Regions from separate parts of the Romboutsia sp. genome, predicted to be linked through region 1. Evidence: riboswitches for the same ligand, from Rfam matches in the RefSeq annotation. Region 1 holds a riboswitch; each other region holds the start of a gene.

Evidence for each region. Region 1 has a riboswitch for lysine ahead of AC11VW_RS10770 (aspartate kinase). Riboswitches for the same ligand answer to the same signal wherever they lie in the genome.
Region 2: another riboswitch for lysine. It lies ahead of AC11VW_RS03195 (amino acid permease); the one in region 1 lies ahead of AC11VW_RS10770 (aspartate kinase).
Region 3: another riboswitch for lysine. It lies ahead of AC11VW_RS07460 (aspartate-semialdehyde dehydrogenase); the one in region 1 lies ahead of AC11VW_RS10770 (aspartate kinase).
Region 4: another riboswitch for lysine. It lies ahead of nhaC (Na+/H+ antiporter NhaC); the one in region 1 lies ahead of AC11VW_RS10770 (aspartate kinase).

Annotation. Positions count from the first base shown of each region.
Region 1 is NZ_JBXKIW010000070.1:7,161-12,147, forward strand. It holds gene AC11VW_RS10760 (MurR/RpiR family transcriptional regulator) at 1-490, shown strand, start outside; gene AC11VW_RS10765 (TDT family transporter) at 637-1,602, shown strand; lysine riboswitch at 1,784-1,954, shown strand; gene AC11VW_RS10770 (aspartate kinase) at 2,076-3,269, shown strand; purine riboswitch at 3,368-3,467, shown strand; gene add (adenosine deaminase) at 3,546-4,538, shown strand; gene AC11VW_RS10780 (sensor histidine kinase) at 4,683-4,987, shown strand, end outside.
Region 2 is NZ_JBXKIW010000029.1:6,959-11,945, reverse strand. It holds gene AC11VW_RS03210 (hypothetical protein) at 279-830, opposite strand; gene AC11VW_RS03205 (acetate uptake transporter) at 1,414-2,025, shown strand; gene AC11VW_RS03200 (YmaF family protein) at 2,202-2,684, opposite strand; lysine riboswitch at 2,901-3,074, shown strand; gene AC11VW_RS03195 (amino acid permease) at 3,228-4,700, shown strand; gene AC11VW_RS03190 (DedA family protein) at 4,843-4,987, opposite strand, start outside.
Region 3 is NZ_JBXKIW010000049.1:3,770-8,756, forward strand. It holds gene hslO (Hsp33 family molecular chaperone HslO) at 1-655, opposite strand, end outside; gene AC11VW_RS07445 (class I SAM-dependent DNA methyltransferase) at 679-1,425, opposite strand; gene AC11VW_RS07450 (alpha/beta-type small acid-soluble spore protein) at 1,412-1,666, opposite strand; gene AC11VW_RS07455 (amidohydrolase) at 1,743-2,861, opposite strand; lysine riboswitch at 3,060-3,230, shown strand; gene AC11VW_RS07460 (aspartate-semialdehyde dehydrogenase) at 3,492-4,490, shown strand; gene dapA (4-hydroxy-tetrahydrodipicolinate synthase) at 4,643-4,987, shown strand, end outside.
Region 4 is NZ_JBXKIW010000048.1:71,344-76,330, reverse strand. It holds gene AC11VW_RS06840 (exonuclease domain-containing protein) at 1-1,260, shown strand, start outside; gene AC11VW_RS06835 (calcium/sodium antiporter) at 1,355-2,308, shown strand; gene nhaC (Na+/H+ antiporter NhaC) at 2,371-3,801, opposite strand; lysine riboswitch at 3,934-4,106, opposite strand; gene AC11VW_RS06825 (ribonuclease H1 domain-containing protein) at 4,293-4,901, shown strand; gene AC11VW_RS06820 (peroxiredoxin) at 4,944-4,987, opposite strand, start outside.

The sequences.
Region 1 (4,987 bases):
AGCTTTTGAAGATTCTGCAAACAAGTTACTAAAGGCAAGAAAAATATATATACTAGGTATGAGAAGCTCTTTCACAATAGCTCAATACTTAGGATTCTATTTAGATATAATACTTGATAATGTCCACATAATTAGAATGGATATGGGAGATGCATTTGAACAAGTAGTCAGAATTAATGAAGACGATGTTTTAGTAGCAATAAGTTTCCCAAGATACTCTAAAAAATCATATCAAATAGTAAGCTATGCTAAAGAAAAAGGAGCTCATATAATATCTTTAACAGATAGTTTGTTTTCACCAGTAGCATCAATTGCAGATAATACTCTTTTAGTAAAAAGTAATATGGCATCTTTTGTTGATTCATTAGTTCCAGCTTTAAGTATAGTTAATGCACTTATAGTATCTGTAGGTATGAAAGAAAAAGATGATATAAAAGAATACTTTGATGACTTAGAACAAATATGGGATAGATATTCTGTATATGAATAAAATATAAAATAACAAAAATGAAAAGTTATAGAAATTAGTGCAAAAAGAAAACTAATTCTATAACTTTTTTATATTTACATACAAACATAATATTATTATAATATTGTATACAAGATTTAAAATATATAAACAGGTAGGACGAAAAAATGAAAAGACTTCAAGGTCAAATCACAAAAGAAAAAATAGGAAATATACCAGTAGCTATAACAGGGATATCATTAGGTTTTATAACCTTAGGTGGAGTATGGTCAAGCCTAGGAGCAACATCTATAAGGGTGTTTGCATCTATATTTACACTTATAGCAATAATTATTATGTTTTCCAAAATAATACTTCACCCTAAGAAAGTATATGAAGAAATGAAACATTGTGTAATAGGAAGTTTTTATCCAACTATGGCAATGTCACTCATAGTTTTTTCAACGTTCGTATACGATATAATAAATCCAACATTAGGTAGAGGAATTTGGTTGTTTGGAATAATACTCTACATTATACTTTCGATAATATTTATAGTAACTAGGGTGAAAAACTTCAAGCTAGAAGAAATGGTACCAAGTTGGTTTGTTCCAACGGTTGGAATTGGAGTCGCAGCAGTAACTAGTGGATCTATGAATTTTCCCGATTTATCTAAAAATATGTTTTATTATTCATTTATTGTTTATATAATAATGTTAATTGTAATGATATATAGAATGTTAGCTGTAGAAAAAATACCAGAAAATAAAAAAATTACTGTTGCAATAATGGCAGCACCCGCAAGCTTATGTTTAGCAGGATTATTTCCAGTATTTAATGAACCGCCAACTATATTTATATATGTACTAGTACCACTATCACTTTTGTCAACATTATATGTATATATATTAATACCAAAGCTTATAAAAGTCCCTTTTCATCCGGGGTTAGCACCACTTACATTTCCATTAGCACTAGGTACCTTAGCAATGCAAAGATATTATAAATATCTTGTGAATATAAATTTAAATTTATCGAATTTAGTCAATCAAATATTTTATATAGAACTATTTATAGCAACTATTGTAATTGGGTATATAGTATACAAATTATTAGAAGTACTATTTATAGCTTTATTAAAAAATACGAATTAATTAAATAAGCATTAAATAAAGGGATCGTTATTCACGACCACTAACTAATTTATAATAACATAAAACTATTACTATGTATGTATAGATGTCAATATAAATAAAATAAAATAATAAGTAAATAAAAAAAAGTTGAAAAATTCTAAAAAATGTGGTAAAACTATATTAATAATATAAATAATGAACCTAGGGTAGAGGTGCTGTAATTATAAGTACTCAATAATAGCTGGCGAGCAATGACGATTGAGGAAAGGAATTATAGCCGAAGGAAGTTTATTGGCAAATAAATTTTCTGGCTTTGCATATAATATATGCAAAGTTGTCACTTATTCTTAAGTGGGGAGCTACAAGGTTTACTTTGAGTGTAAAAATGTCCAAAGTATTCCTTTGGGCATTTTTTTATATTTTTATGAAATTATATTTCAAATGTGGGTTAACCACTTGATCGAATCGAATTTTTAATGGAGGGATAAAATATGGATGTAGTAGTTCAAAAATATGGAGGAAGTTCTGTTAGTTGTACTGACAAAATAAAATCAATTGCTAAAAATATAATACAAAGAAAGAAACAAAATTCTAAAATCGTGGTAGTAGTATCAGCTATGGGTGACACTACAGATAGTTATATAAAACTAGCAAGTGATATAACAAAAAAGCCAAGCAAAAGAGAATTAGACGTATTAATGTCAACAGGAGAGATGATATCAGCATCACTTCTAGCTATGGCTCTTAATTCATTAGGTTGTGAGTCTATAAGCTATAGTGCATATCAATTAGAAATAAACACTAGTGGTTTTCATGGGAAATCACAAATTGATGATATAGACGTTAGCAAAATAGAAAAAAGTTTAGACGAAGGGAAAGTTGTAATAGTAACAGGATTTCAAGGTGTAAATGATAAGGGGGATATAACGACTCTTGGTAGAGGGGGGTCAGATACATCTGCTGTAGCTTTAGCTATAAAGTTAAATGGTAAATGTGAAATTTATACTGATGTAGATGGTATTTATTCTACAGACCCTAGAAAATATAAAGATGCAAAAAAACTAGAAGAAATAGAATATGAAGAAATGTTAGAATTAGCAAGCTCAGGGGCACAAGTAATGCACTCAAGAAGTATAGAACTTGCTCAAAAATATGGAATAGAAATTTATGTTGGACTTTCATGTGGACAAGAAAGAGGAACTTATATAAGGGGAGGAAAAGAAGTGAAATTAGAGAATAAAATAATAACAGGCTTAGCTACTAGTGATGAGGATACATCTATAACTATAAAAGACTTTAACTCAAATGATATGGCTAAACTATTTGAGGATATTGCAAATAAGGGAATAAGCGTAGATATGATAAGTCAAACTGCACCAGTTGATGAAAGAATAGGTTTATCTTTCACAATACCTAAAGAAGAACTAAATGAATGTAGAGTTGTAGTATCTAAGTATGCAAGTGATGAAGAAGTGATTATAGATGATAATATTACAAAGTTTTCTTTAGTAGGTCTTGGAATGAAAAATACTCATGGTGTAGCCTCTAGGGTATTTAAGATATTTAATGAAAATAATATAGGAATAAAGCTTATAACTACATCTGAAATAAGAATAACATGTGCTATAGATAGTAAGGACAAGCAAGTTGCAATAGATAAAATAGCTAGAGGATTTGATTTATAATAAAAAATATAAAAAACTTAACTTACAGCCAAGGTTAAATAATAGAAATTAAATATATTTATCTAAAGTATATTGACAACATTAAAAAAAGATAATAAAATAGTCAGAAATAAATCTTTCGTATAACCCCAATAATATGGTTTGGGGGTTTCTACCAAGAACCAATAATTCTTGCTTACGAAGAAGTTATGTATATTTATTATGCAAAACTTCTTTGTAAGCAGGATTTTTTTTATACAAAAAATAAAAACTATAATATATAAAAAGGAGAAGATTATGACTAAAAATTTACCAAAAATAGAATTACATTGCCATTTAGATGGAAGCGTTAGAGCAAATACAATAATAGATATAGCAAAAAGAGAAAATGTAAAGTTACCTTCATATGAAGAAAAAGAAATAAAAAATCTTGTTCAAGTACCGTCAGATTGTACTTCACTTAATGAATACTTAACAAAGTTTTACTTACCGAATAAAGTAATGCAAAGTAAAGAAAGTTTAGAAAGAATTACATTTGAATTACTAGAAGATGCAGCAAAGGAAAATGTTAAATATATAGAAGTAAGGTTTGCGCCACTTCTTCATATACAAAAAGGATTAAGTGTTAAAGAGATAATAGAAAGTGCAATATGTGGCATTAAAAAAGCAGAGAAGATGTATGAAATAAAGGGGAATTTAATATTATCTTGTATGAGAATTATGAGTGTAGAAGAGGGGTTATTAGTTGTTAAAGAAGGAAAAGAATTTTTAAACAAGGGTGTTGTAGGTATAGATTTATGTGGACCTGAAGTAGAAGGGTTTGCTAAGGAATTTAAACCTGTAATAGATGAAGCTAGAAAATATGGTTATAGAGTGACTATACATGCAGGAGAAGCTGCTAGTGGTCAAAATGTAATTGATGCTATAAATTTATTAGGTGCAGAAAGAATTGGCCATGGTGTAAAAATAAAAGATATGAAAGAAGCATATGATTTAGTAAAAAATAAAAAAGTTGTTCTTGAAATGTGCCCAACAAGTAATATTCAAACTAAGGCTATAAATGATTTTAATAAACATCCTTTATTTGAATTTTATAAAGATAATATAAATGTAACTTTTAACACAGACAATAGAACTGTATCTAATATAGATTTGACTAATGAAATAGATTTAATATTTAATAATTTTGAAATGAATAAAAATGATTATAAAGTTATTTATTTAAATACTATAGAAGCCACTTTTGCAGATGACGAAACTAAAAAATATTTAAAAAAATTTATACTATAAGCTAATATGCTATACAAAATCCACAAACTAATTATTACAAATATTACCATATTATTCGTAAATATGATATATTGTATATATCCAGATAGTATAGCAACATAAGTAAATATATAAGGGATAACTTATTGGAGGAGTATTAGTTTTATGGGAAAGTGTAAATTTAAACATGGGGTTATGATATTGATATTTTGCTTCTTAATTTCATTTAATGTAGCAAATGCAAAAGAAAATGGAAATAGTAAAAATGTCCTTTTTATAAGTTCGTATAATCCTAACTATATAACATTTAATGACCAAATAGAAGGAATTAAAGAAGAAATGGGAAAAAATGTTATTATGCAAATAGAATACATGGATTTTAGAGTATTCTCAGATGAAGAAAGTGAACATGATTTTTATACATTGCTGAAAAATAAAATAAATAATTATAAAAAATTTGATGCAATAAT
Region 2 (4,987 bases), on a different contig from region 1:
TTATGACTAAGCTGTATACGGATTTTTTAAGTGCCATTTTAATATAAGTATTATATTTAAATTAACTGTTTATTATTTAAATCCAACCTACTACTTATAAATATATATTAAGCATATTTATTTTCTTCACATATTCTATATTCTTTGTTTTCTTTGAAATAAATTATAGCACCTATAAATCCAATTATAATTATAACACTTGATATTTTAAATGCTGCACTTATTACTTCTATATTAAGAATCTAAATCAAAATAATGACCTATAAATAGGTCATCCTCTATTTTGTTAATTGATTTATTTTTATTTCTTTTTCTCCTCTTGTTATAATCCCGAACTCATATTGTTGCTCTATTTTTTTTATTTGTTCAAAGTTGTCTAATCTTATTCTATATTGATTTATCTTTTTCTCATATTCGTCTTGAGATATTATATCCATAGCTAGAGCTTTATCTAATTTTTCTTTTTCTCTTCTATATTCATCTTCAAATCTTGATTTTTCTTGTATTTTCATTTGGTCTTTTAATCTTTTTTGTATTTCTATTATCTCTTTTTCTAACTCAGCTTTCCTAGACATTTTTGGATCTAATACATTTAGTACATCTGTTACATCTATCCCTGGCATTTCCTTTGTCTCTATTACATACTCAAGAAATTTTCTCCCAATTTGAGTGCATGCTGAATCTATCTCTGAGTTAAGTGTATCTATTTCTTTATTTATTCTAGATAAATTTGATTGCTCCATACTAGTCGTTGCGATATTACTAGTTATATTACTTGCCGTTTTTGATATAGAATCTTTCATAACCTTTATATTGTTAAAAAATGACATATTTTTTCTCCTCTTTATATATTTTTTTATCTAATTTATATTTAATACATTCTAAATTATATTATACACTTCTTAATTGTCGAATTTTGTAATTTTTTCTGTTTATTTATATTTTTTATTATTTTATACTACTACCTTTTCATATATTTTAATGGTAAAGACGATCACATACCCCTAACTACATTCCTAACCTGAGTAACACTAATCCCATATTCCTTAGGTAACAAATTAATATTAACTTCATTAATACCTTTTTAATCCGCACCTTTGAACTGTGTTTTAGATTTCGCTCATACTATTATTAATACACACATCTACAGCCTTTAATTTTAATTCTTTACTATATTTATTGTACTTTTTAGACATTTTAAAAAACCTTCATAATAGATATTTTTACCACTATTATAATTAGCACTATTATAATATGTTTTCTTTTTTATATTTACTACAAGGAGATTATAATAATCTTATTTATTTATAGATTTTTTTTATATACTTATAATGAAACTTGTGATAATATAAATAAGTATTTTGTATACATAAAATTTTTTATGTAGTATTTAGACTTATAGGAGGATTAACAATGACAAATGAAACAAAAGTAAAAGTTGTAACAGCTGACCCTTCAGCATTAGGACTTTTTGGACTAGCAATGATCACATTAGTTGCATCATCTCAAAAATTAGGATTAACTTCAGGGGTATCATTAATTTTACCATGGGCAATATTTTTAGGAGCTACTGCTCAATTATTTGCCTGTATAAATGACTTCAAACACAACAATACATTTGGAGCTACTGCTTTTGGTGGTTTTGCATTTTTCTGGTATGCAGTTGGATTTACATGGTTAATACAAAATGGAGTATTTGGTCCTGAAATGGCAGCAGCTGCTGATGTTAAACAATTAGGATTTGCTTTCTTAGGGTACTTAATATTCTCATTATTTATGACTATAGGAGCAATGGAAACTCATAAGGTATTATTTATAATATTTGTACTTATAGATTGTTTATTCATAGGGTTAACATTGACTACATTTGGTATAGCAGAACATGCTAGTCATCAATTTGCAGCGTATTCTGAATTATTAGTATCAATAGCATCATTCTATGGTTCTGCTGCTGCTGTATTAAATCCTCACTTTGGAAGAGTATTTTTACCAGTTGGAAAGCCATTTGGCATATTTAAAAAATAATTATTCTCTTGTTTAAGAATATTTTAAAGTATATTTATAACTAAATTCTTAAATTATATAATTAATTTCAATATATCTAAATTTAAAAATAAAAACGTACTGAATTTATCAGTACGTTTTTTTATATATGCAAAAAAGACCATGAAATTTATTATCATGGTCCTTAGTAAATTTAATTACCCTCTAGTAGGACAATCTTGTAAAGGTAATAAAGGTGCTTGAATTTGAGTAGTGAAAAGGAATGGATGACAATGTTCATCAAAAATAGTAGTATTTCCCTTTACTAGATGGACATGTTTACCAGTATCTATACCATTCTCATCGAGTATCCTAATCATAGGACCAGTTGTAACGCATATTAGATGGAAATGATCAAAGAAATCTGTATTATCCTTAATCTTGTGAACATGGTTTGTTCCATTGTTTATTAGTATAGGTTCACCTGTAACTCCTGCACCACGATGGTTATGTCTGTCATCTTCTTCTTCCGCTAGTTTAACACTTTCTGAGTATTCATGAACATGCATTTCTCCACCATCTTCTCTACGACATTTAAAACATTCATCCTTTTTATGACATTTATTACATTCATCTTCTTTATGACATTTAAAATAGTTATTTGAATAATCTCTTTGGCACTTATTATTTTGACAACTCATTTTTGCATCTCTCCATTGTATTATATATTAAGAAATTCCTATAATGAATTTCTTAATATATAGTACGAATAAATATCAAATAAGTTCCTATTTTGTAGAATTTTGTAATACGTTTTATATGATTTTAAATAATAAATAAAAATGTAGGAACTTTAAAATATATATATTGACTTATTTATAATTTGGTTTATAATTATATACAAATACAAAGTAGATAACTGAGATGGAGGCGCGAAATTTAAAAGTAATATTATGGAGGTAAGCTCGATGAAGTAATATGAAAGGAAATTTCGCCGAAGTGAGTAGTTAATTGCCTTAACACTACTTGCTGGGCATATGTATAATATACATATGACTGTCACAATTTTTTTGTGGAGAGCTATTTTCAATGAAAACTTACGATACTTTCATGTCTTTTTTGATATGCAATTTTCGTATTTATGTCATGGGAATATTCCTATGGCATTTTTTATTTGTAAAAATATCTGTATTATCTTAGTTACTTACTTATGGAAATTTAATCCCATAAGGAGGGTAATTAAAATGAGTGAACAAAATAACGAATTAAAAAGAGGTTTGAGTGCAAGACATTTAAACATGATAGCTTTAGGCGGTTCTATAGGAACTGGTATATTCCTTGCAATGGGAAATACAATTCATCAAGCTGGACCTGGAGGTGCTCTAGCAGCTTATAGTTTAATAGGTTTTATGGTTTATTTTTTAATAACTAGCCTAGGAGAAATGGCAACTTACATGCCTATATCTGGTTCATTTAGTTCTTATGCTACTAAATTTATTGATCCTGCACTTGGATTTGCACTTGGATGGAACTACTGGTATAACTGGGCTATAACAATAGCTGCTGAAATGGTTGCTGGGTCTTTGATTATGAAATATTGGTTCCCTAACATTAATGGATTTTATTGGAGCATATTATTTTTAACAATAATTGTTGGATTAAATCTTTTATCATCAAAAGTCTTTGGTGAATCTGAGTATTGGTTTGCAGGAATCAAGGTATTGACTGTAATTATATTTTTAATAATAGGTGTATTAATGATTTTTGGAATAATGGGTGGAAATAAAATAGGATTTCAAAATTATAATATAGCTGGTGGACCATTCCACGGTGGAATAAAATCAATGTTTGCTATTTTCTTAGTTGCAGGTTTCTCTTTCCAAGGTACTGAACTTATAGGAGTTGCTGCTGGTGAAAGTGAAAATCCTGAAGAGACTATACCAAAAGCTGTAAATTCAATATTTTGGAGAATATTAATATTCTATTTAGGAACTATAATTGTTTTAGGTGCTATAATACCTTTTACACAAGCAAGTGTTTCAGAAAGTCCTTTTACTATGGTTTTTGAAAGAGCTGGAATAGCTGGAGCTGCGTCACTTATGAATGCAGTTATATTAACTTCTGTATTATCTGCTGGTAACTGTGGTATGTATGCATCAGTTAGAATGCTTCACTCAATGGCTCAAGAAGGTCTTGCACCTAAGGTGTTTTCTAAAACTAATAAAAATGGAGTTCCTGTAAATGCTTTAATTTTAACTACACTAGTAGCTTCTGCAAGTTTCTTAACTGCAGTATTTTCAGAAAGTACTGTTTATGTTTGGCTAGTTGCTGCATCTGGTCTTGCAGGATTTATAGCATGGGTTGGTATAGCAATGTGCCATTATAGATTTAGAAAAGCTTATGTACATCAAGGTAATGATTTAAAAGATTTAAAATATATGGCTAAATGGTATCCTTTGGGACCTATATTAGCACTTTTAATGTGTATTATTATCATTATAGGTCAAGGTTATTCATTTATAACACCAAAAGGTATTGATTGGAATGGTTTAATAGCTTCTTATATAGGTATTCCTTTATTTTTAGTTTTATATTTAGGTTATAAAGTTAAGCATAAGACTAAAGTTATTCCTTTAGATGAAGTTGATTTAACTTATAATAATCATACTCAAAATGATTTAAAAGGAGCTTCTGAAAAAACACTTGAGTTAAGCTAATAGCAATAGATGCTATAGTTAACTTATAAAGAGACTGTAGATAGATTTGTGGCTAAATACCTTAGGTGGATATATCGTACTTATAACCACCTCTTCTTTATTATATAACTTCACACATATCAAACATTTAGCTCTTTTCTATCTATCTCTTCTTTTCTTTTCTTTTTTTTATATAAATAACAAAACATACTATAGCTAATATGATAGTAATTATAATAGAGTAATTTCCTAAAATTTCAGCTATCAAATTCATATTATTTCCAACTATGTATCCTATACTTATAAGA
Region 3 (4,987 bases), on a different contig from region 1:
CTATGTTTAGTATATCTTCTGGAGTTTTTCCATCACTCATCATATTTGTTATAGATGTTAATTTAGCTACATTTTTTTCTAATTTAGATATTGTTTCTTCTGTAGCATCTGGCATTAATTGAACTATTAGTCCTCCAGCATGTTCTACTTTTACGCCTGTAGTAAGAACTCCTAGTGCTACTACAGATGGAGTTTGCTCTGATAGTGCAAAGTAGTGAGTTAAGTCTTGCGCTATTTCTCCACTCACTAGTGGATATGCTCCATTGTAAGGTTCTCTAAGACCTAAGTCTTTAGTTACCCTGACAACACCATCATTTCCTACTGCAGCAGCTACATTTAGCTTTCCATTTTCATAATCAGGTACTTCTACATTTGGATTTTCTACGTACCCCTTTACTATACCTTTGGCATTAGATGTAGCAAGTATAGTTCCTATTGGTCCGCCACCTTTTATTATAACTGTTAATTTATCTCCATCATTTTTCATCATTAAGCCCATCATAGACGTAGCCGTTAATGTTCTACCAAATGCTGCAGTTGCTACCTTTGTAGTCTCATGTAACTTTCTTGCTTCTTCTACCATATTTGTAGTAGTTGCTACGAAAGCTCTTACTTCTCCTTGTCCTGCCATTGCTCTTATTACATAATCCGTCATTAATATTCCTCCATTAACTAAATCTATTTTTTACATACAAAAAATATTCTTTGACTATCTTCTTTTGGGCTTTCAAACTTAAAGTCCCCATAAGTTTTTATCTTGCTAAACCCTGACGATTTTAGCATGTCTAATATTTCTTCTTCTGTGTATGCTCTTTGTTGATGTACTTCCTCAAATCTTGTAAACTTTCCGTCTTCATCCTTTATAAAGAATGCTAATTCCATTTCTACTAGATTTTCTTCATCATCAAAATAGTTTTGCCACATATAAGCTATATTTTCTCTATTCTCTCCATACATATTGTTTCCAAGTATAGATGATAACTTATAGTATGAACTTATATCAAATATAAATATTCCATCTTCTTTTAACAATTCATAACTCTTCGTAAATACATTTTCTAAATCATCATCATAAGTTATATAGTTAAACCCATCACAAGCACATAATACACAATCTAGATTTGTTACATCAAAATCTAGTTCTGATATATCCTGTTGAAGTAAAACTAACTCCACGCCTTCTTTTTCAGCTTTTTCTCTAGCTACAGTAAGCATTTCTTCTGATATATCAATACCTGCTATATCATAATTTTTCTTAGTAAGTGGTATAGTTAAATTACCTGTTCCACAAGCTAATTCTAGTATGTTTTGTACTTTTACATTTTCATTTTTTATTATATCTTCTATATATTTAACCCATCCATCATAATCAACTTCATTCATAAGTTCATCATAAATGAATGCAAAATCTCTATATTGATCCATTGTCTTTATTTGTCTCCTCCGTCATTTTCTTCTTTTGTTTTTTTCGTGATGTAACCATACCGCCAATTCTTCCAGCTTCTTTTGCTGTAAGTCCTGCCCATCCTTGCTCACTAACCTTATCTAATAGACCCAGTTCTGATGCTATCTCATATTTCATTATATCATTATCTGTCAATATTTTACTCTTTTTACTATTGCTCTTACTTTTTTTACCTGGTTTATTTATAAGTTCATTATTCATAAAAAACACCCCTTTACATCTTGTATTTTTGTCATATAAACAAATTTTATACAAGTATTTAAAGGGGTACACTTTTTTAATTTATTGATTTTTTATATTGTAATAATTTAATGTAAATCTCTAATCCATTAATTAAAATTTCCTTGTCAAAATTAAAGTTCATACTATGAAGTCCACTAACAAATCCCTTTTTTTCATCCCTTGAACCTAACATAAAAAATAATCCTGGAACTTCCATTTGATAATAAGAAAAATCTTCAGATATCATAAGCGGATCTAATACTATAACGCTATTATTTCCTACGGCTTCTACAAATTTTTCACATAAATTTTTATCATTGTTCACTGATGGATAATCATCTCTTATCTCAACATTTATTTTACAGTTATAAGACAACTCTATTCCCTTACATATCTCTTTTATTCTATCTTTCATACTAACATATACCTTAGGATTAAAGGTTCTTACAGTCCCTTGTAAATTTATATTTTCAGCAATTATATTTCTCTTAGTACCACCATTTATAAGTCCTATACTTAACACTGCACTATCAATAGGGCTTACATTTCTAGACACTACTGTTTGAAGGCTATTAATAAGATTCGCTGCTATAACAACTCCATCTATACCATTTTGAGGCATAGCTCCATGACCACTTTTAGCAACTATATCTATATCAAAATCACCTACTTGAGCCATAAAGTATCCTTCTCTTATACCTATACATCCTTTTTCTATTTCTGGATATATGTGAAGACCATAAATTTCATCTATCTTATAATTATCTATAATACCTTCTTCTATTAAATCCTTTGCTCCCCCTGGCCCTTCTTCTGCTGGTTGGAATATAAATACTATATTATCATTTAAATTTTCTTGATTTTTATTTATAAATTCAATTAAACCTAGTAATATGCTAGTGTGACCGTCATGTCCACATAAATGTTTTACACCATCTTCTGTTGTTAATCCATCTATATCTGCTCTAAATGCAATCGTCTTATTTCCTATTTTTCCTTTTATAATTCCAGTTGTAGCTGTTCCTATATATGTGTCATATTCTACACCTATTTTATCTAAATAGTCTCTTATATATTTTGAAGTTTTAAATTCTTCTCTGCCTCTTTCTGCAATACAATTTAAATATTTTCTATGATTAAAGATTCTATCTTTTAAACTTGAAATATTCTCCATCAACTAAAGCCTCCTTAATTTTATAACTTCTATAGTATTAAATATATTATTTCTATTGTATCTATTTACTATATTATTTCAAGAAAAAGTTTTATATTTTATATAAATTCATTTTAATAATTATAAATTCAAAAAATATTGTTGATTTTTATTTCTATTTATACTATCATAAGTGTTAATAAAATTTAATAGTTTCTAACCTAAGGTAGAGGCGCTGTAATTATTAGTATCCAATAGGAGCTGGCAAGTGTAGATTATTGGAAAAAGGAATTATGGCCGAAGATTATATTTTGCAAAGGTATATTCTGGGCTTACATAAAATATATGTAAGACTGTCACTTATTAGCTAAGTGGTGAGCTCCAAGGTTTACTTTGATGTATCGTAAATTAAACGTGTAAAGTATACCTTTGCACGTTTTTTTGCATTTTTTTAATATTTTGGGAATATAATATATACCAATGAAGCTATTTATATAAAATTAGCTTCACCCTTGTATCTCACTTTAATCAATTGACATGTATTCTAAGTCTTTTGTTTAAATAAGTGACAACAAATTACTTATGGTTTATTAAAACAATTAAATTGTATTGCTTCAAGTATATAAAAATTTAATTTAGGGGGTATTTTTTATGAAAAAAATAAATGTAGCTATAGTTGGTGCTACTGGCATGGTTGGAACAACTTTTTTAAAGGTATTAGAAGAAAGACAATTTCCTATAGATAATTTATACTTATTTTCTTCAGCTAAATCAGCAGGTTCTAGTGTTGCTTTCAACGGACAAAATTATATAGTTGAAGAATTAAAAGAAGATGTATTTGATAGAGATATACAAATAGCTTTATTCTCAGCTGGAGGAGAAATAAGTGCAAAATTTGCTCCTATAGCTGCATCTAAAGGAGTTATAGTTGTAGATAACTCTAGTCATTGGAGAATGGACCCTGAAGTTCCATTAGTAGTTCCAGAGGTTAATCCTGATGCTGTTAGAAATCATAAAGGTATAATAGCTAATCCAAACTGCTCAACTATACAAGCAATGGTTCCACTTAAACCTCTTGATGATAAATATAAAATAAAAAGAGTTGTTTATTCTACTTATCAAGCTGTTTCTGGCTCAGGTGTTAAAGGAATAAAAGATTTAGAAGGTGGTATCATAGGTGAAACTAATAAATTCTATCCTCATTCAATAGCTTATAATTGTCTACCTCATATAGATTCATTTACTGATAATGGTTATACAAAGGAAGAATTAAAAATGATAAATGAAACTATGAAAATACTTAATAACTACGATATGAAAATTACAGCTACTACAGTAAGGGTACCTGTTAGAAATTGTCATAGTGAGTCTATAAATATTGAATTTGAAGAAACTTTCGAGTTATCTAGCTTAGTTAAAACTCTTGAAGAAATGTCTGGAGTTGTAGTTATTGATAATCCTAGCGACAATGAATACCCTACTGCTATTGATTGTACTGGAAAAGATGAAGTTTTTGTTGGAAGAATTAGAAGAGATTTTAGTGTAGATAATGGTATTAACATGTGGGTTGTAGCTGATAATGTTAGAAAGGGCGCTGCTACTAATGCAGTCCAAATAGCAGAATTATTACTATCTTATAATTTAGTATAATCTGAGACTAATAGACTATAATTTAGTAAAATTTTACATATTATTGTCTATCAACTTATCTATGGTCATAGTAATAATGTTTTTTAATAAGAATACAATAAAATCATAAGATACCTATACAGGTAAATTTTTATATAAGAGGGGTTTTGTATATGATATTTAAAGGTTCTGCAGTTGCTTTAGTTACACCGTTTACTGAGACAGGTGTTGATTTTGAAACATTGGGAAAATTAGTTGAATACCATATTGAAAATAATACTGATGCATTAGTTGTTTGTGGTACTACAGGAGAAGCTACTACTATGAGTGATGATGAACAATTTGCTGTTATTAAATATGTTGTAGATAAAGTTAATAAAAGAATACCTGTTATAGCAGGTACTGGTTCAAATAATACTATGCACTCTGTTCATTTAAGCCAAGAAGCTGAAAGACTAGGTGCGGATGGGTTACTAGTTATAACTCCTTATTACAATAAGGCTAATCAAAGAGGTCTT
Region 4 (4,987 bases), on a different contig from region 1:
AGCAAATATAGTCAACAAATAAAAATGAGTTGCGAAAGTATAATAAGAAACTTAGTATCTATACTAGTTATAATAGATAGAAATTTAGATGATGATAGTATAGATAAAGAATCAGATGTATATAAATTTGGGAAAGCAAGAATAAAAGAACTAGAAGATATAAAAATAACATTTGAACTATTTATGGAATACAGCAAAGATGATGATTTTGCAAGAATAGTAGAAATAGACAAAGACTATACAAATTTTGAGATTAGAGTAGTTCCATTAAAGCTAGCAGAATTATTTGAAGAAAATATACTAGCTCAAGTAGAAAGTGCGATATTTTTATCAGCTACCTTAAGCGTAGAAAATAGTATGGATTATTTTAAAAAAACATTAGGTATAAATAGAGTAGATAATATAGAAAAGATAATAGAACCTTTATATGATTATAAAAATAGAGTTTCTATAATTGGATTAAATGATTTATGTAATTATAGCAATAACGAGTTTCCTAAAGAAATGAGTAGTGCTATAGGGAATATATCTCAAATAACCCAGGGACATTTACTATCTTTATTTAATAGTAAAGATAGATTAGAGAAGACCTATGAAAATCTTATAGATGATTTACATAGGAAAAATACAGAAGTCTATATGAATAAAAAAGGTATTAAATACTTAAAAGACATAAATAAAAAGTGTGTTGTATTAGGGTCAAAAGGATGCTTTGAAGGAGTAGACGTACCTGGAGATGGATTGATTTGTGTTACTTTAGATAAAATACCAAATTTAAATCCTAAAGACCCATTATATTCAACTATAATGAAAAAATATAATTTACCTTATCATGTTATAAATTACCCACAAATGGCTATAAAAGTTAAACAAGCTATGGGAAGACTTTTAAGAAGTAAATATGATTATGGTTGCTTTATAATTTTTAATACAGGGACTAATTTATATACACTAAAAAAACTAGAAAGAGATTTACATGGATGTAGGATAAATCTTATGAGTAAAGATAAAATACAAGATTATATGAATAGCCATTTATATATGTGTAGAAAAAATGTAATGAATGAAGCTTTGATAGATATTATAAAATTATTGAAGTACAGCGAAAATATGAATATGAAAAATATAGAAAATTTTATGAATGAAGAAATGAAAAATAGATATATAAAAAGTAATGTTGTTTATTTAGAAAATGAAGTCTTAAAAATAAGGTATTTTAATCAAAGTTATTTAATACCTAAAGAAAGACTTAGACATTGATATATGTATATTTTGAATAAGATTTACATATTTTATAAAGAATAACTATATAAATACTTAAATAAAAACGAAAAGAATAAGAAAGGTGGTTTATATGAGTTATATATTACTGATAATAGGTTTTTTACTTCTTATAAAAGGAGCAGATACGTTTGTAGTAGGTTCTTCATCTATAGCTAGGATTTTCAAAGTTCCTACATTAATAATAGGCTTGACTATAGTAGCATTTGGAACTAGTGCTCCAGAAGCAGCAGTTAGTATAACTGCTGCATTAAAAGGAAATAATGACATGGCAATTGCCAACATAGTAGGATCGAATATATTTAATTTATTAGGAGTTCTTGGAATCGCAGCGATGATAAATCCGATAAAAGTACAAAAAAGTACTATAATAAAAGAGTTTCCATTTGCGACATTAGCAGTGGTAGTTTTAATGATATTATCACATGACATAAAATTTCAGGGATATAATGAGAATTTATTAACTAGAGCAGATGGTCTTATGTTATTAGCTTTATTTGGTATATTTATGTACTATTTAATTGAAATGGCCATTACATCTAAAGAAGAAATGAATATAGAGCAAGCAAAAGAAGATATTTCTATGGGTAAAAGTATTCTAATGAGTGCATTGGGAATTGTAGGTATTCTTATAGGTGGTCAAATAGTAGTAGATTCTGCTAGTAATATAGCTATAGCATGGGGGATGAGTGAAAATTTAATAGGTCTTACTATAGTTGCAATTGGAACTTCTTTACCTGAGTTTGTAACTAGCGTAGTTGCGGCTAGAAAAGGAGAAAGTGATATTGCTATAGGGAATGTAGTTGGTTCAAATATATTTAATATACTATTTATATTAGGTTTATCATCAACAGTAAGCAATATACAAGTTCATTCTATTGTATTTACAGATATGCTTATTATGATAATTGTAACTGTACTAACTTATATACTTGCTACCACAAAGAAAAGTATCAATAAAGTAGAAGGTTTGTTTCTTGTATTAATTTACATTGCATATATGGTATTTATAATAATGAGACAATAAAGTATAATTTCCTTAGAATTAAAAAATAGCGTTGTTATTATTAAACAACGCTATTACATTTATTAAGAAGCAATTTCTAATCTTTCTTTTTCTTCATCAGAAAGTTTTGCAATTGTTATTCCTGTTGCACCATAGAATAATGAAATTAAAGGGCAAAGTAAGTTTAAGAATGCAAATGGTAAAAATGCAAATGATCCAACTCCAAGAGTAGCTGACATATAAGCTCCACAAGTATTCCAAGGAATAAGAGCAGAAGTTACTGTACCACTGTCCTCTAAAGCCCTAGATAAATTTTTAGGAGATAAACCTTGCTTTATAAAGGCATCTTTATACATACTTCCTGGTATAACGATAGCTAAATATTGATCAGCAACAGCTAAATTAGTTCCTATACAAGTGAATATTGTTGCAGCGATTAAACCAAAAGTTCCTTTAGCAACGCTTAAAATAGATTTTGCTAAGGTTTCTAACATTCCAGTTTTTTCTAATATACCTCCAACAGTTAAAGCACAAAGCATTAAAGAAACTGTTCCTAACATGCTATCTAGACCACCACGAGTAAGAAGTTCATCAACAAAGTCCATTCCTGTAGATGAAACATATCCACTCTTAGCAACTACAAATACATCGGCTATAGAAGCGCCTTGGAACACTACAGAAACTATAGCACCCAGTATAACTCCAGCTATAAGACCAGGTATTGCTGGAACTTTAAATATTACCATTACTATAACAGATACAGGAACTAGAAGTAGTAATGGAGACAAAGTAGTATAATTATTAACTAAAGTATTTTGTATTTGGCTTATTTGAGAGGTATCGATTTGGCTACCCGCATATTTCATACCAATTATCCCATACAGCACAAGTGATATTAAAAGCGCGGGTATAGTTGTATATAACATATGATTAATATGTTCAAATAAAGTAGTCCCAGCCATGGCAGGAGCTAAATTTGTTGTATCTGATAATGGAGACATTTTATCTCCAAAATAAGCACCAGATATAATAGCCCCTGCTATTATAGGAGTAGGTATACCAAGAGCACTACCTATACCAAGTAAGGCAATACCGATTGTTCCGGCAGTTGTCCAAGATGAACCAGTTGAAATAGAAACAATTGAACATATAATTGTAGTTGCTACTAAAAATATACCAGGAGATAAAACATTAAGTCCCCAATATATCATAGATGGAACTATACCTCCAAGAATCCAAGTACCTATTAACATACCAACTACTAAAAGAATAAGTATTGCTTGCATAGTGGTATTTATTGTGGATAAAATTCCATCTTCTAATTCTTTCCAAGTGAATCCTAATCTAAATACAGCAACACATGCTGCAAAAATCGCTCCTGCTACAAGCGGAACATGAGCCGATATTTCATAATCTTTTAAAACTACTAAACATGTTACTAAAACTGCAACTAAAAACCCTATACATAAAATTGCATCTAATAAAGTTGCTTGTTTTTTACTTTTTGTTGTCATTGTTGTCATAAAAATCCTCCTATAATTTATGTCGAATATAGTGCTAAGGAGAAATTGAAGATTAAAAAAAGTCTAGGGTAAGAAGTTACCCTAGACTTAAGCATTCAATTTAAAAATTGAATAAAAACTTAATCTAAAGATAGTACTCCACATATTTATGTGACAGTGTCATATATATTTTATATGACCCCAATATATAAGTTTAAAGCATCACTTATACATTTCGGCATAGTTACCTTTCATTTTGTTTCTTCGTGCTTAACTCCACAAAATTACTTATTAACAATGCGACCTCTACCATTAGTTATATCCGATATTTTATTTATTAAATAAATCATACTCTATATTTAAAAAATAATCAAGAAATAAATGGTTTGAAATCGAAAAACACTACATTTAATAGAATATTGTAAAATCAAATAAACCTTTTAAAATCAATGCTTTTAGGATAAAATATTTATTATGTTAATTGGAAAAATAATTGTAAGGAAGTGATCTATTTGAGTAAGAAAAAATTTTATGCTGTAAGAAAAGGAAAAAAAATAGGAATATATAATACTTGGAATGAATGTAAGGAACAAGTCAATGGATTTTCGGGAGCCGAATATAAAAGCTTCACAACTTTAGATGAAGCAAAAGAGTATGTAGAAGGCATAAAAGTTATAGAGTTTAAAAACTTAGAAAGTTCTGTAGAAGCATATGTAGATGGAAGTTATGAACATTGTATTAGAGCTTTTGGATCAGGGGTAGTTATATTAAAAAATAATATTGTTGAAAAAACATATAGTATAAAAGGACAAGATGAATCACTTGTAAGTATGAGAAATGTAGCAGGAGAAATTGAAGCTGCAAAAATTGCAATGGCATATTGCATAAGTAATGAAATAGAAAATTTAACACTATACTTTGATTATGAAGGAATTGAAAAGTGGTGCATGGGGATATGGAAGGCCAACAAAGAAGGAACAATAGCATATAAGAAATTTTATGATAGTATAAAAGATAAATTAAATGTGAAATTTGTTAAAGTAAAAGCTCATAGTGGTGATAAATATAATGAAGAAGCTGATAAATTAGCAAAAGCAGCTATAGGAATTTAAAAGTCTTGCAATAAATTGCAAGACTTTTAAATATTGTAAAAATTAAAATTCTACCAAATCTCCATAGATACCTTTTAATTCTTCTT